4 regions of the Arthrobacter sp. KNU40 genome follow, and region 4 is predicted to be linked to each of the others. Evidence: riboswitches for the same ligand, from Rfam matches in the RefSeq annotation. Region 4 holds a riboswitch; each other region holds the start of a gene.

Region 1 (3,433 bases), 500 kb from region 4:
CCGTTCAATTTGATGTTCATGCGTGGTCCTTCGGAAGGGGATTTGAGGTACCGGCCGATGGGCCGTCTGTTGAGGCCCGTGCCGCTGAAAGCTGGTGGGAGAAGCGGTCCGGGCGGAATTTGTTCCACCGGGGATCCGCGGTGCCGTCCATGAGCCCGACGCAGATCTTCGCCGCTGCCGGAGTGAGGAGTACGCCGTGGCGGAAGAAGCCGCTGGCCACGATGAGGCCGGGCACGGTTCTTTCGCGACCTTCCACGCGGCCCAGCAGCGGTGCATTGTCCGGAGTGCCCGGGCGCGCTCGGGCAGTTGCTTCCAGAAGTTCCAGTTCGGCCACAGCCGGGACAAGTACCTGGGCGTCGCGGAGCAATTGGTACACACCACCGGCTGACACCGGGTTGGCCGATCCCCCGGACGCCGACAAGCCGTCTTCACGTTGCGTCGCGCCGATCACCACCGTCCCGTCGTCGCGGGGCACGATATAGACGGGCACTCCGCGCACCATTCCCCGGACCGTGGCGGTGACCAGGGGTTGCAGGTGCTCCGGGACGCGCAACCGCAGTATGTCGCCATAGACCGGACGCAGCGGGAGTGACAATCCCTCCGGCAGGCCGTTCAAGCGGGCGGCATCCAGTCCGTTGGCTACCACTGTTTCCGTGGCGAGCACTTCGATTCCTGAGCCGAGCACGGCCCCGACGACGCGCCCGTCCTCCCACAGGAGGCCCGCCGCAGTGTCGTGGATCGCAAAACCGTCATCGGCCCCCGGAATCCAGCTGGAATCGCCGGGCTGGTGGTCTGCCAGCGCGCCCAGAATCGCGGCCGAAAGCCGGCGTGGATCCACTTGGTGGTCGCCCGGGATGTCGAAGGCGCAGGAAATCTGCGGGCTCAGCAGCGGCTCACGCTCCCGCGCCTCGCGCAACCGCACGGATTCCACCACCAGGCCATTGGCCAGCTGGACATCCCGGAGATCGGCGAGCGCCCGGCGGTCCGCAGCGTCCGCGCCGACGGCGAGGGTCGGCGTCGTACGGTAACCCGTGCTGCGGCCGATGCTCGAGCCGGTCACATTGCGTTCGAAGTCCGGCCACAATACCGACGATTCGAGCATTAGCTCCAGGAGGTCCTCTTCCTGGTAGTGCAATTCGCTGACCGGCGCCAGCATTCCCGCCGCCGCGAACGTAGCGCCGCTGGCTGGTGCGGGATCGATGAGGGCAACCGAACGGCCGGATCTGCGGGCTTCCCACGCGATGCCGAGGCCAATGACACCGCCCCCGATCACCGCGACATCCGCGCGCAGGGGTTCGTGCTGGCTGTTCACTTCGTCCATGGAGTCCTTCCCTACGCCGGTATTAGCCGGATCAGGTCAAGCGGTCGGCGCTGAAGCCCTCTCAGCCGCGCGGCGATTGTGACTGCCGCCGCGGCTCCCGCGGTACCTGCCCAGTTTAGAGGAACTACTCTGTTTCCATGACCCAGCACGATGTCCACACCACCGCCCGCCTGTACCTCTGCACCGACGCCCGCAAACCACAGGGTGATTTTGAGCAGTTTGTCGATGCCGCATTCGAAGGCGGCGTGGACATCATCCAGCTGCGCGACAAGACGATTGAAGCGGCGGAAGAACTCGAACTCCTGGAGATCCTGCAATCCGTGGCCCATCGTCACGGCCGTCTCTGGGCAGTCAACGACCGCGCGGACGTAGCATCCCTCTCCGGCGCGCCGGTGTTCCATATCGGCCAAAAGGACATTCCGCTGCGCTCTGCCCGGAAATTGCTCCACGACCCCACCATCATCGGCCTCTCCACGCACACGCCGGAACAGATTGACGCCGCCATCGCCGCGTCGCCTGGCCGCAGCGGCCTGGACTACTTCTGCGTCGGGCCGGTGTGGGCCACCCCCACGAAGCCGGGACGCTCCGCCGTCGGGCTCGATCTGGTGAAGTACGCTGCCAACGCGGTGAAGCAGGCAGACGAAGAGACCGTCGGGGGCGTCGTGCTCCCCTGGTTTGCGATCGGCGGGATCGATCTCGGCAACGTGGAAGAGGTAGTTAGGGCCGGCGCCAGCCGCATCGTGGTGGTGCGGGCAATCACCGAAGCGCAGGATCCGACGGCAGCTGCCCAGGCGCTCCTGGCTGCCCTGGACGCAGCGGCGGCCTAGCGAGACGCCGCGAGATTTTGGAGTTACCCTGACTTTCGTGTCACACCAGCGGATAGCCCCGAATGTCAGCGAAACGTCGAACCAGCTTGCGGAAGCGCTGGCGGCGCTGCGGACTGAACTCGAGCTGCCCGCAGGTTATCCCGCTGAAGCGCTGCGCGACGCTGAAGCCGCGGTTTCCGGACACGCCCTGCCGGCGCAGGACTTCACGGATGTTCCATTCATCACGATCGACCCGGCTTCTTCCACGGATCTCGACCAGGCCCTCTTTATAGACAGGTCCGGCGATGGTTACAGGGTTTTCTACGCCATCTCCGATGTGCCCTCCTTTGTACCCCCGGGAGGAGCGCTCGACGCCGAGACCCGCCACCGCGGGCAAACGTACTATGCCCCGGACGGCCGCATACCGCTGCACCCCGAGATCATCAGCGAGCATGCCGGAAGCCTGTTGGCCGGCCAGACGTGCGGCGCGTTCGTGTGGGACTTCGAACTCGATGCCGAGGCAGAGTTCCGCACCGTCTCCGTGCGTCGGGCAAGCGTACGCAGCCGCGCCAAACTCAGCTACAAGGGTGTGCAGGCGGAGATCGATTCCGGAAGGGCTGATCCCATCCTGCAGCTGCTCAAGGAGGTCGGGCTCAAGCGGGTGGAACTCGAACGCCGCCGCGGCGGCGCAAGCCTGAACATGCCTGAACAGGAAATCGTCCAACTGCCCGACGGCGGGGGGTACAGGATCGTCGCAGCCCCCTCGCTGCCGGTTGAGGACTGGAACGCCCAGATTTCGCTCATGACCGGGATGGCCGCCGCCCAGCTGATGCTCGATGGCAAAGTGGGGATTTTGCGCACCATGCCGGCCCCCGATGAGCGCTCGCTGCTCCATTTCAAACGGCAAACGGGGGCGCTCGGCAAGCCCTGGACCGAGGGGACGAGCTATGGAGCGTACCTGCGGACCCTCGATGCCAAGGACCCCCGGCAACTGGCCATCCTCCATTCAGCAGGGCTGCTTTTCCGTGGTGCCGGCTACACACCCTTCGACGGCGAGGTACCGGGCAGCGTCATGCAGTCAGCCATCGGGGCACCCTATGCCCACACCACCGCGCCGTTGCGCCGGCTTGTCGATCGTTTTGTGCTGGTCATCTGCGAAGCTCTGAGTAATGGAACAGAGATCCCTGCATGGGCCCGGAATGCTTTGCCGACCCTGCCGGTGATCATGGCGTCTTCCGACCAGCTTGCCGCCAAAATGGAACGCCTGGCCTTGGACACGGTGGAGGCAGCGCTCCTGGTGAACCAC
Region 2 (3,433 bases), 150 kb from region 4:
TGGCGTCGGCCCCCAGCCACTCGCGTGCGGACCAGCAGGCGGCATCGAGGGCGGCGGCCGCCGGAAGGCCCGCGCGATGCAATTCCAGGATTTCCTCACCGATCCGGCCGTGCTTGATGACGCTGCCGGCATCTGTCCCGGCGTACACCCGCACTCCGGCGTCGAATGCCTCGGCGACGCGTTCATGCCTGCGCTCCCACAGCATGGTCATGTGGGCGGCGTATCGCGGGAACTTCGCTTCCGCCTGCTTCGAGATGTCCGGAAAGGTCGCAATGTTGATGAGGGTGGGGACAATCGGCAAATCCTGGTCCAACAGCCGGGGAATATGGTGCGGCAGGAGGCCGGTGGCGTGCTCGATGCAGTCGATGCCGGCGTCGAGCATGTCGTCGATAGTCCCTTCGGCGAAGCAATGGGCAGTTACCCTGGCTCCCTCGTCGTGTGCCGCGGCGACGGCGTCCTTGACGATGGCGGCCGGAAAGGACGGGCCGAGATCCCCGGCGGAGCGGTCGATCCAGTCCCCGACGATCTTGACCCAGCCGTCTCCGGACTGCGCCTGCTTGCGCACCGCCTCCGCCAGATCCTCCGGCTCGACTTCTTCGGCCAGCCCGGGGATATAACGGCGTTGCCTCGCGATATGCCTGCCCGCGCGGATGATTCTCGGCATGTCCGTGCGGCGCTGCAGCCACCGCGTGTCGCTTGCGGATCCGGCGTCGCGGATCAAGAGCGTCCCGGCGTCCCGGTCCGCCGTCGCCTGCAGGCGCGCAGTCTCGTCGTCGACGGCCCCGCCCTTGCCCAAGCCAACATGGCAGTGCGCATCGACAAGGCCGGGCAGCACCCATCCGGCCAGGACGACGTCCGGTGCGGCAGCAGGCCGCAGAAAGGTCAACCGTCCGTTGACCGACCAGAGGCCGCGACGTTCCTCCTCCGGCCCGGTGAGGACGGTGCCGCTGAATTCGATGATTTCCGCCATGATTCCACCCTAGACTCCGACGCCGTCGCCGGCCCCGTCACAGCTGTCCTGGTCACATCTGTCTCAGGAGCTCTCTGCTGTGGTAGCTTCGTCTACGACCACACGGGGGCCCTTGCAAGGGCTGAGATCAGGCTGACGCAGCCTGCGACCGTTGAACCTGTCCGGGTAATGCCGGCGAAGGAAGTGAGTAATCCTTTGAGCACCAAAGAATCACAGCTGAGCCCTATCCAAAACGGATCGCCGCAAGAGGTGACACAATCCCTCAAGTCGCATTCCCTCGCGTTCCTGGAGGATGCCGAGACGGGAATCCGGGTTCCGGTGACTGAAATCGCCCTGGAGCCGTCCCCCAACGGCGAGGCCAACACGCCTTTCCAGGTGTACCGGACTGCAGGGCCCGGGAGTGATCCTGTGGTCGGCCTCGAGCCGTTCCGGAGCGAGTGGATCGAAGCCCGCGGTGACACCGAGGCCTACAGCGGCCGCGAACGGAACCTGCTCGACGACGGCAAGTCGGCCGTGCGCCGCGGCGCCGCCTCCGCAGAGTGGAAGGGCGCACAACCGGTGCCCCGCCGCGCCGTCGACGGCAAGACCGTGACACAGATGCACTACGCCAAGCAGGGCATCGTGACGCCCGAAATGCAGTTCGTTGCACTTCGCGAAAACTGCGATGTGGAACTCGTCCGCAGCGAAGTCGCCGCCGGCCGGGCCATCATCCCCAACAACATCAACCACCCCGAATCCGAACCGATGATCATCGGCAAGGCCTTCTTGGTGAAGATCAATGCCAATATCGGCAACTCGGCTGTCACCAGCTCCATCGCCGAAGAAGTGGACAAGTTGCAGTGGGCCACGCAATGGGGCGCCGACACAGTGATGGACCTGTCCACGGGCGACGACATCCACACCACCCGCGAATGGATCATCCGCAACTCCCCCGTGCCGATCGGCACCGTGCCCATCTACCAGGCCCTCGAGAAGGTCAACGGCGAAGCCAACAAGCTCACGTGGGAGATCTTCCGCGACACCGTCATTGAACAGTGCGAGCAGGGCGTGGACTACATGACCATCCACGCCGGCGTGTTGCTGCGCTACGTTCCGCTGACAGCCAACCGCGTGACGGGCATCGTTTCCCGCGGCGGCTCCATCATGGCCGGCTGGTGCCTGGCCCACCACGAGGAAAACTTCCTCTACACGCACTTCGACGAACTCTGCGAAATATTCGCCAAGTACGACGTCGCGTTCTCGCTGGGTGACGGCTTGCGTCCGGGAGCGACGGCGGACGCCAACGACGCCGCGCAGTTCGCCGAGCTCGACACGCTCGGGGAGCTCACGAAGCGGGCGTGGAAGTACGACGTGCAGGTCATGGTGGAGGGCCCCGGGCACATCCCGTTCCACCTCGTCCGCGAGAACGTCGAGCGGCAGCAGGAGTTGTGCGACGGCGCACCGTTCTACACCCTCGGCCCGCTCGTGACCGACGTTGCACCGGGCTACGACCACATCACTTCGGCTATCGGCGCCACGGAGATCGCGCGCTACGGAACCGCGATGCTCTGCTACGTCACCCCGAAGGAACACTTGGGCCTGCCCAACAAGGACGACGTCAAGACGGGCGTGATCACCTACAAAATCGCCGCCCACGCAGCCGACCTTGCGAAGGGACACCCCGGCGCCCACGAACGCGACGATGCCCTGTCCAAGGCCCGCTTCGAGTTCCGCTGGCGTGACCAGTTTGCGCTGTCGTTGGATCCGGTCACGGCCGAAGCGTTCCACGACGAGACGCTCCCGGCGGAACCGGCCAAGACGGCGCATTTCTGCTCCATGTGCGGACCGAAATTCTGCTCCATGCGCATCAGCCAGGACATCCGCGACGAATACGGCTCGGCGGATTCCCAGGCGGCCATCGCGGAAATGTACAGCGGGATGCGCGAAAAGAGCGAGGAATTCCTGGCATCCGGCGGCAAGGTCTACTTGCCCGAGCTCGAGGTTCCCGCAGGAAAACGTTGAGCGACGTCGGAAAGCCTGAACTAATCAGGAAGCTTGCACTGATCCGGCGCGGCTGACATCCGCGATGAAGGACCGGATCATCCGGTCTCCTTCAACTGAATCATGAGGCCGGTGTCCTCCAGCCGCAACGCGGTGGAGGGCACCGGTTTCCTGCAAGTAGCCGGCGATCTCTTCGTAAAGGGGTTCCCAACCACCGGTCAGGACAAGTGTGGGGACACCGGGCACGATATGCAGGGGCGCTTCCCAAGGCGGGGCCTGGAGCCGCAGGCGTCGGGCGGTACGACGGGCCTCCGGGGTACTGAGAACGGCCGCCTCGGAGGAAAACGCCCTCCGGACGAATTCGCGTTGGTAATCGTCATCGCTGAGTTCGTGCCGGATCCGGAACAACGGCTCCATGAGTGCCCGGTAAGCCGCGGTAGCGGGCAACTCAGCCGTCAATGAAAGACAAGCCGGTTCCACCAG
Region 3 (3,433 bases), 1.5 Mb from region 4:
TCTCAGCCTCGCGGCGGCAGGCGCGATCTACCGGATCGCCGTCGGGCCGTCCCTGCTGGACCGGGTGCTTGCCTCGGACGTCCTGCTCGCCATACTGGGCGCCGCGCTGGCCATCGACATGGCCGTCAACAGGCACCTCAACAACCTCGTGCTGCTCGTCGCGCTGACGCTGATCGGGTTCGTTGGCTCGGTGACGGTGGCCCGCTTCGTGGCCGACCGAAGGGGACAGGTCAATGACTCCTAATGCCACCGGAGTTGACGCAGTGATCGATGCGGTCACCGCAGTGCTGCTGATTGTTGGTGCGCTGATGTCATTGGGCGCGGCAATCGGCCTGTTGCGGTTCCCGGACCTCATGAGCCGCATGCACGCGGCCACCAAGCCGCAAGTGTTGGGGCTGTTCCTCGTCTTGGCGGCCATCGGGCTGCAGATGCGCGAATGGTGGGTGTGGCCGATCCTGGCGGTGGCCTGGATCTTCCAGCTGCTGACCGTGCCCGTATCCGCACACATGGTGGGCCGCGCAGGCTACCGGACCAAGCACCTCCACCGCGAGTTGCTGAGCATAGACGAACTTGAGGCCGTGGTGCTGCGGGCTGCCGGTCAACGGGCAGCGGAGAAAGCTCAGGAAACGGGACCGGCAATGCCCCACACCGGGAACGGCGGGAGCCCAGCGGCGAACGGCCGGGACGGCGGGCCGTCAGCCTAGACGATGTCCTGCGTCTTCGAGAAACGCGAGATGGCGCGCTGTGTACTGCGGCTTGCGAAAACCTGGATGACTGCGCTGACGGTCGCCGAAATCAGCGCAAAGGTCAGCGCCGAGCGCAGGCTTGCCTCCATGTCGTCGTGACCCTTGGGAGGCTTCTTGCCGGTCGACTTTTCCCACAACGCATTGACGATCTTGGTGCCGACAAAGCCTGCGCCGATGCTGACGCCAGTGCCGAGCAGCTTGATGAGGAGGTTCATTCCGGGACTCCTTGCGGGAGGAAACAGGACCGTCCCCAGCCTAACCCCACTTCAGGGCAGTTCCGGAGCAACGGTTGGGGATTGGCGCCTCAGCCGGAAGAACTCCTCCAAAGCTCCAGGCTTTGGACGGACGGGCACGATGTCACGGTCCTCGGCCAGTATCGCTTCCACCGTGCCGAGAGCGAGGAGCTCATCCAGCAGCGCCAACGTGGGCGGCATGAGCTTAAGGGTTCCGGCGGCTTCGGCATCCAGGATCCCGCGGACCGGCATCCACAAGGACGATGACGCTTCCGTGGTTTGGTGCCTTGGTTCGGCACCGGAAAGCGGGCAGGCAAGGTAGAAGTATGTGTCGAAGCGCTTGGGCTGGTCTGCGGGGGTGACCCAGTTGGCCCACGGGCGGAGGGTGGCGGCGTCGAGCTTCAGCCCGGCCTCTTCGAACACCTCGCGCTGTGCGGCCGCCAGCACCCGGCCGGCGTTGAACCGGGCCGAAGCGGGCTCGACGGCGATGCTGCTCCGGTGCCATGCGGCGGTGTGCCGCTCGACGACGTCGTCCTCGAAGTCCCAGCCGGAGCTGTCCGCCTGGTCCACTCGTCCCCCGGGGAAGACGACCATGCCCGCGGCGAAATCCATCGTGGTCACGCGGTGCTGCACGAACACCTCCAGGCCGCGCCCGGCATCCGCCGGAACCTCCGGGTCTGACTGAACCGTGTGAACGGGGGCCTCGCGGACCAGGATCACGCTCGCGGCGAGCCTAGGTTCGGCCACCGTGGTGCTGTTCGCTTCGTCAATGCCTGCCAAGACCGCTCCTTTGCCCGCGTTGCGTCACATTCTGCTGGATCATTCTCCCAGCTTCTGCGCCCGCCCGCGCCATTCCGGGCCCTGCCCGCGTCCGGCCGGCGAGTGATCCAGCAGAATCCGTCGTGTGACCGTTCCGCGTAGGCCAGCACAGCGCCCGCAACCCCGCCAAGGTGTAAACTGAACCACGCCCAAAAGGGTGGATTGATAACGACAGGGGAGCGCCGCCGTCGGGCTCGCAGCAATGCGGTACGGATGACGGGCGCTGAGAGTGCGGACAGCCGCAGACCCTCGAACCTGATCCGGCTAGTACCGGCGCAAGGGAGTCGAGTTCTCATAGTGTCCGGACCGGCGCGGCGGAAGCCGCTCGCAGGCAACCGGAAACACTTTCCCCTCCTGTTCCTCAGGAGGACAAAATGACTGGTATTTCTGCAAGGCCGGGCCTCACCAAGCCTGGTTACAACTGGCGCGTCGTGGACATCGTCGTGGCGGCACTGATCTCGATCGCCGGTGGCGTGATCTTCTGGGCATGGGACCAGATGGCTCTGGTTGCTACGCCTATGTCTGCCGGCTACCCGCCGCTGAGCGGCCTGATCGCCGGTGGCTGGATGATTCCGGCAGTGCTGGGCATGCTCATCGTCCGCAAGCCCGGTGCGGCAATTTTCTGCGAGACGGTGGCCGCCACCAGTGAGCTCATCATGGGTTCGCAGTACGGCACCACGGTCCTGATCTCGGGCCTGCTCCAGGGTCTCGGCGCGGAACTCATCTTCCTGGCCTTCATGTACAAGAAGTTCAACCTGCCGGTGTCCCTGCTGGCCGGTGCCGGCGCGGGCCTGTTCTGTGGTTTGAACGACTCCTTCCTGCCGTGGGGCTGGAACATCGCCTACGAACCCGTCGACAAGCTCGCGTACATCGTGTTCTGCACGATCTCCGGTGCCGTCATTGCCGGAGCCCTGTCCTGGATCGCGACCCGCGGCCTGGCCAAGACCGGTGTCCTGAGCGCGTTCGCGTCCCGCAAGGCCGCCTCGGAGCCCGTCTTTTCCTGATGCCCAGTCCTGATTCCGGCACCCCTGCTACTGTGCGACCCGCCGCCATTTCCGCGCAAGGCTGGGGCTGGCGGCACGCTGGCCGCACCACGCAGGCCATCCACGCCCTCGACCTGGACATCCGCCCAGGCGAGCGTGTGCTCCTGCTCGGCCCCTCGGGCGCGGGCAAGTCGACGCTCCTGCACGCCTTGGCGGGCGTATTGGGCGAGGAAGGTGACGACGCCGACGAGACCGGCTCGTTGCTGGTGGACGGCGTTTCGCCGAAGGCCCAGCGGGGCCGTGCCGGACTCATGCAACAGGACCCCGAAACCCAGGTGGTGCTTTCCCGGTTGGGCGACGACGTCGCGTTCGGCGCCGAGAACCTTTGCGTGCCGCGGGAAGAGATCTGGACGCGGGTCCATGAAGCGCTCGACGACGTCGGGCTGCGGAATAGTGCGAGCGGCAACTTTGCGCTCGACCACCCGACCTCGGCCCTCTCGGGCGGGCAGAAGCAGCGCCTTGCGCTCGCCGGCATCCTGGCGATGCGGCCCGGCTTGATCCTCCTGGACGAGCCGACCGCCAACCTGGACCCCGCTGGCGTACTGGAGGTCCGCGATGCCGTCGCCCGCTGCCTGGACAAGACCGGCGCCAC
Region 4 (3,433 bases):
GCTCGTCATCGACCGCACCGAGGCCATGACGGTTGTTGACGTCAACACCGGGAAGTTCACCGGCAGCGGTGGCAACCTCGAGGAAACCGTCACCAAGAACAACCTTGAGGCTGCCGAGGAAGTGGTCCGTCAGCTGCGCTTGCGCGACATCGGCGGAATCATCGTCATCGACTTCATCGACATGGTCCTGGAATCCAACCGCGATCTCGTATTGCGCCGCTTGGTCGAGTGCCTCGGCCGGGACCGCACCAAGCACCAGGTCGCCGAAGTGACGTCCCTTGGCTTGGTCCAGATGACGCGCAAGCGCATGGGCACGGGCCTGCTGGAAGTCTTCGGCGAGCAGTGCGAAACCTGCGCCGGTCGGGGAATCGTCACGCACGACGAGCCTGTGGAGCACCGTCGGGCCAACGTGGTGGCAGCTGAACACCACCACCCACGCACGGAGTCACAGCCGACCGTCCGCCCCGAGCAGCGCAAGCGTCGCCGCGGCAGGGGCACCGGTCAGGGAACTGCCGAACTCCCGATCACCCCACCTGTGCCGGTCCACAGCGTGGAATCCACCGATCCGAACCGCCAGGCGGCCACCCGCGCAGCCCTTGCCACCATCGCGGCGGCAGCCCACGCAGCCCACCTGCACGACGACGAGCTCCACCACACGGCGGAATTGCTCGCCGACGGGCACGTAGCAGAAGCAACCCCGGTCCAGGCACCCCCGGCCCAGGCTCCTGCTGCTGCTTCGAGTAGCGAGGAACGTTCGAAGCCTGTGCTGCGATTCGGCGGCGAGGAAGTTGCGTTGCCCTTCGTCCACCACGAAGAGGAGCCAGCGAGTGGTGCACCTGCCATGAGCCTGGACCTCTTGGCACAGGCATTCGCGGGCCTCGGAGAAGCTCCCGACACTGCGACGACGGCAACTGAGGCCGAGGAAGCGCCCGCGGGGACCCCCGCGGCCGTTGCAAGCGGAGAATCCCCGGAAGCGGGTTCGCGCGGACGCCGAGGCCGTCGCAACCGCAGCGCCAGCCGGGCCCAGGGTGCCGCCAACGCCACCAACGTTGAGCACCACGAGGTTGCCGCGGCCGCCTCCGGTGGGGCAGCGCACGAGGCCAAGGCGACGGACGCTGCTCCAGCCAAGTCGACGGCGGCAGCGGAACCGATCATCCTCGGGGTCGGCGTGCCCAAGTCCGAACTCTAACCGCAGTTTCCTGCCCGAAGCCCCGGCCGTTTCCGCTCCTGTGGAAACCACCGGGGCTTCGGCGTTGCCGGCCAATTCACCGGACTCCGAGAATCCGGTTGCAAAGGGCGATTTCAGCGGGCGAGGCGTGATCCGGGTTAAGCTAGGGGACTGACACGGGGTGCCGCGCACCAAGCCGGCTGAGACCAGACCCGTTGAACCTGTCCGGTTAGCACCGGCGAAGGGATGTCTTGCATGACTGTTTCAGCGCAATCAGCCGTCTACCCGCTCAAGGCCATCCAGCGAGCTATCCCGAGGGTCCTCAGCATTGCCGGCTCGGATCCTTCGGGTGGTGCCGGGATCCAGGCAGACCTCAAGAGCATTGCGGCCAACGGAGGCTATGGCATGGCCGTGATCACGGCGCTCACGGTACAAAATACGCAGGGCGTCACGGCCGTCCATGTGCCTCCCGTGGAATTCCTGCGCCAGCAATTGGATGCGATTAGCGACGACATCACCGTCGATGCGGTCAAAATCGGCATGCTCGGGGACGCGGCCGTCATCCACGAAGTCCGTCGCTGGCTCGGCGAGGCGCGCCCCGCCGTCGTCGTGCTGGATCCGGTGATGATCGCGACCAGTGGCGACCGGCTCCTGGCGGAGTCCGCTGAAACCGCGCTGCGGGAACTTCTGCCCCTCGCTGACCTGGTGACCCCCAACCTTCCTGAATTGGCCATGCTGCTTGGCGAGCCTGTTGCCATTGACTGGGCATCAGCGTTGGAGCAAGGCAAACGCCTGGCTGCAGCCTGCGGAAACACCGTCCTGGTGAAGGGCGGCCATCTGCAGGGAGAGGGCTGCCCCGACGCCCTGGTCAACACCGAAGGAGTCCTGAGCCAGGACGTGGTGGAATTCGCCGGTCAACGCGTGGAGACCCGCAACAGCCATGGCACGGGATGTTCCCTGTCGTCGGCCATGGCGACGGCCAAGGCACGGCTCGGCGATTGGGAGTCTGCCTTGCGCGTAGTCAAGCCCTGGCTTCAGGGGGCGCTGACCCAGTCCGAGGTGCTGGAAGTGGGGAAGGGCAATGGGCCGATCCATCATTTCCACGCGCTCCAGCAGGACCTTCATCCGGGGGACTTTGCCGTCCGGATGTGGGACGCCGCCCAAACGGAACTCGCGGCCATTTATGGCCTGGACTTCATCCGGCATTTGCAAACCGGCGGCCTCAGCGAAGCGCAGTTCAGCTATTACCTCTCGCAGGATGCGATCTACCTCAACGGCTATTCCCGGGTCCTGGCGCGGGCAAGCGCCCTCGCGCCCAGCGAAACCGAACAGCTGTTCTGGGCCCGCGGTTCGCAGATGTGCCTTGAAGTCGAGTCCGAGCTGCACCGGAATTGGCTCAGCGGACGCCAGGTAAGCGGAGAACTGGGTCCAGTCACCAAGGCCTACGTGGACCACTTGCTGGCCGCGTCGGCGTCGGGCAGCTATGCAGTCCTGCTGGCCGCCGTGCTTCCCTGCTACTGGTTGTACGCCGAAGTGGGACAGCAGCTCCACCTTGGCTATATTCAGGCGGGAGCGTCGGACGAGCACCCTTACGCGGACTGGCTGCGCACGTACGCCGACGAAGCATTCGCCGAGGCCACCCGCAAGGCGATCGACATCACGGATGCCGCTGCGCAGGCCGCGTCGCCAGGGGAGCGCACGGCAATGATGGAGGCTTTCACCCAATCCTGCCGGTATGAAACGGCGTTCTTCGATGCTCCAAGGTTGCACGGCTGATCCCGGTTCCTGGCGCGGAAGCGCCGGATGAAGCGCCTGTTCCGGCGGGCGCTGCTGCGTGTCGGCGTCAGGATCCGAGCTTTTCCCCGCAGGCAGGGTAAGGTGGACGGGCACGGTACCGGATGGCGACATAGCCAGTCTGTGGCAGCCATCACGTGGCAGCCTCCGGACCTGGCCTCATTTGCAGCCGAAGGCGAAACTAGCGTAATCTAGATCTTCGGTGCTTACGCCAACACTTGGGTTATGCCCCTAGAAACCGTTCATTTGGAACTTACCTTCCATTTGGAACTATTCGAGGGATGACTCATGGATTCCGTACCGGAGTCCACGGCGTTGAGGCACAGCGTGAACCAGGCCCGTTTTCGGATCGGGGTTCCGCACGCAAATTTAGTAATAAACGTCGAGAGAAGTGAGTGCCCAAGTGGTGTACGCGATTGTCCGCGCAGGCGGCCGCCAAGAAAAGGTTTCCGTTGGAGACTACGTAACCCT

The links. Region 4 has a riboswitch for thiamine pyrophosphate ahead of thiD (bifunctional hydroxymethylpyrimidine kinase/phosphomethylpyrimidine kinase). Riboswitches for the same ligand answer to the same signal wherever they lie in the genome.
Region 1: it holds a riboswitch for thiamine pyrophosphate, as region 4 does, so the genes downstream of both, thiO (glycine oxidase ThiO) here and thiD (bifunctional hydroxymethylpyrimidine kinase/phosphomethylpyrimidine kinase) in region 4, are expected to answer to the same signal.
Region 2: it holds a riboswitch for thiamine pyrophosphate, as region 4 does, so the genes downstream of both, thiC (phosphomethylpyrimidine synthase ThiC) here and thiD (bifunctional hydroxymethylpyrimidine kinase/phosphomethylpyrimidine kinase) in region 4, are expected to answer to the same signal.
Region 3: it holds a riboswitch for thiamine pyrophosphate, as region 4 does, so the genes downstream of both, ACSKT0_RS22155 (ECF transporter S component) here and thiD (bifunctional hydroxymethylpyrimidine kinase/phosphomethylpyrimidine kinase) in region 4, are expected to answer to the same signal.

Annotation. Positions count from the first base shown of each region.
Region 1 is NZ_CP195850.1:3,784,833-3,788,265, forward strand. Features, by position in the region: gene thiS (sulfur carrier protein ThiS) at 1-20, opposite strand, end outside; gene thiO (glycine oxidase ThiO) at 17-1,321, opposite strand; TPP riboswitch at 1,313-1,432, opposite strand; gene thiE (thiamine phosphate synthase) at 1,459-2,148, shown strand; gene ACSKT0_RS17560 (RNB domain-containing ribonuclease) at 2,186-3,433, shown strand, end outside.
Region 2 is NZ_CP195850.1:3,438,058-3,441,490, forward strand. Features, by position in the region: gene ACSKT0_RS15990 (amidohydrolase family protein) at 1-970, opposite strand, end outside; TPP riboswitch at 1,063-1,170, shown strand; gene thiC (phosphomethylpyrimidine synthase ThiC) at 1,166-2,971, shown strand; gene ACSKT0_RS16000 (alpha/beta fold hydrolase) at 2,996-3,433, opposite strand, start outside.
Region 3 is NZ_CP195850.1:4,760,076-4,763,508, reverse strand. Features, by position in the region: gene ACSKT0_RS22175 (monovalent cation/H+ antiporter complex subunit F) at 1-244, shown strand, start outside; gene mnhG (monovalent cation/H(+) antiporter subunit G) at 234-704, shown strand; gene ACSKT0_RS22165 (DUF4235 domain-containing protein) at 701-961, opposite strand; gene ACSKT0_RS22160 (NUDIX hydrolase) at 1,013-1,759, opposite strand; TPP riboswitch at 1,962-2,098, shown strand; gene ACSKT0_RS22155 (ECF transporter S component) at 2,173-2,802, shown strand; gene ACSKT0_RS22150 (ABC transporter ATP-binding protein) at 2,802-3,433, shown strand, end outside.
Region 4 is NZ_CP195850.1:3,283,696-3,287,128, reverse strand. Features, by position in the region: gene ACSKT0_RS15125 (Rne/Rng family ribonuclease) at 1-1,189, shown strand, start outside; TPP riboswitch at 1,336-1,432, shown strand; gene thiD (bifunctional hydroxymethylpyrimidine kinase/phosphomethylpyrimidine kinase) at 1,424-2,944, shown strand; gene rplU (50S ribosomal protein L21) at 3,366-3,433, shown strand, end outside.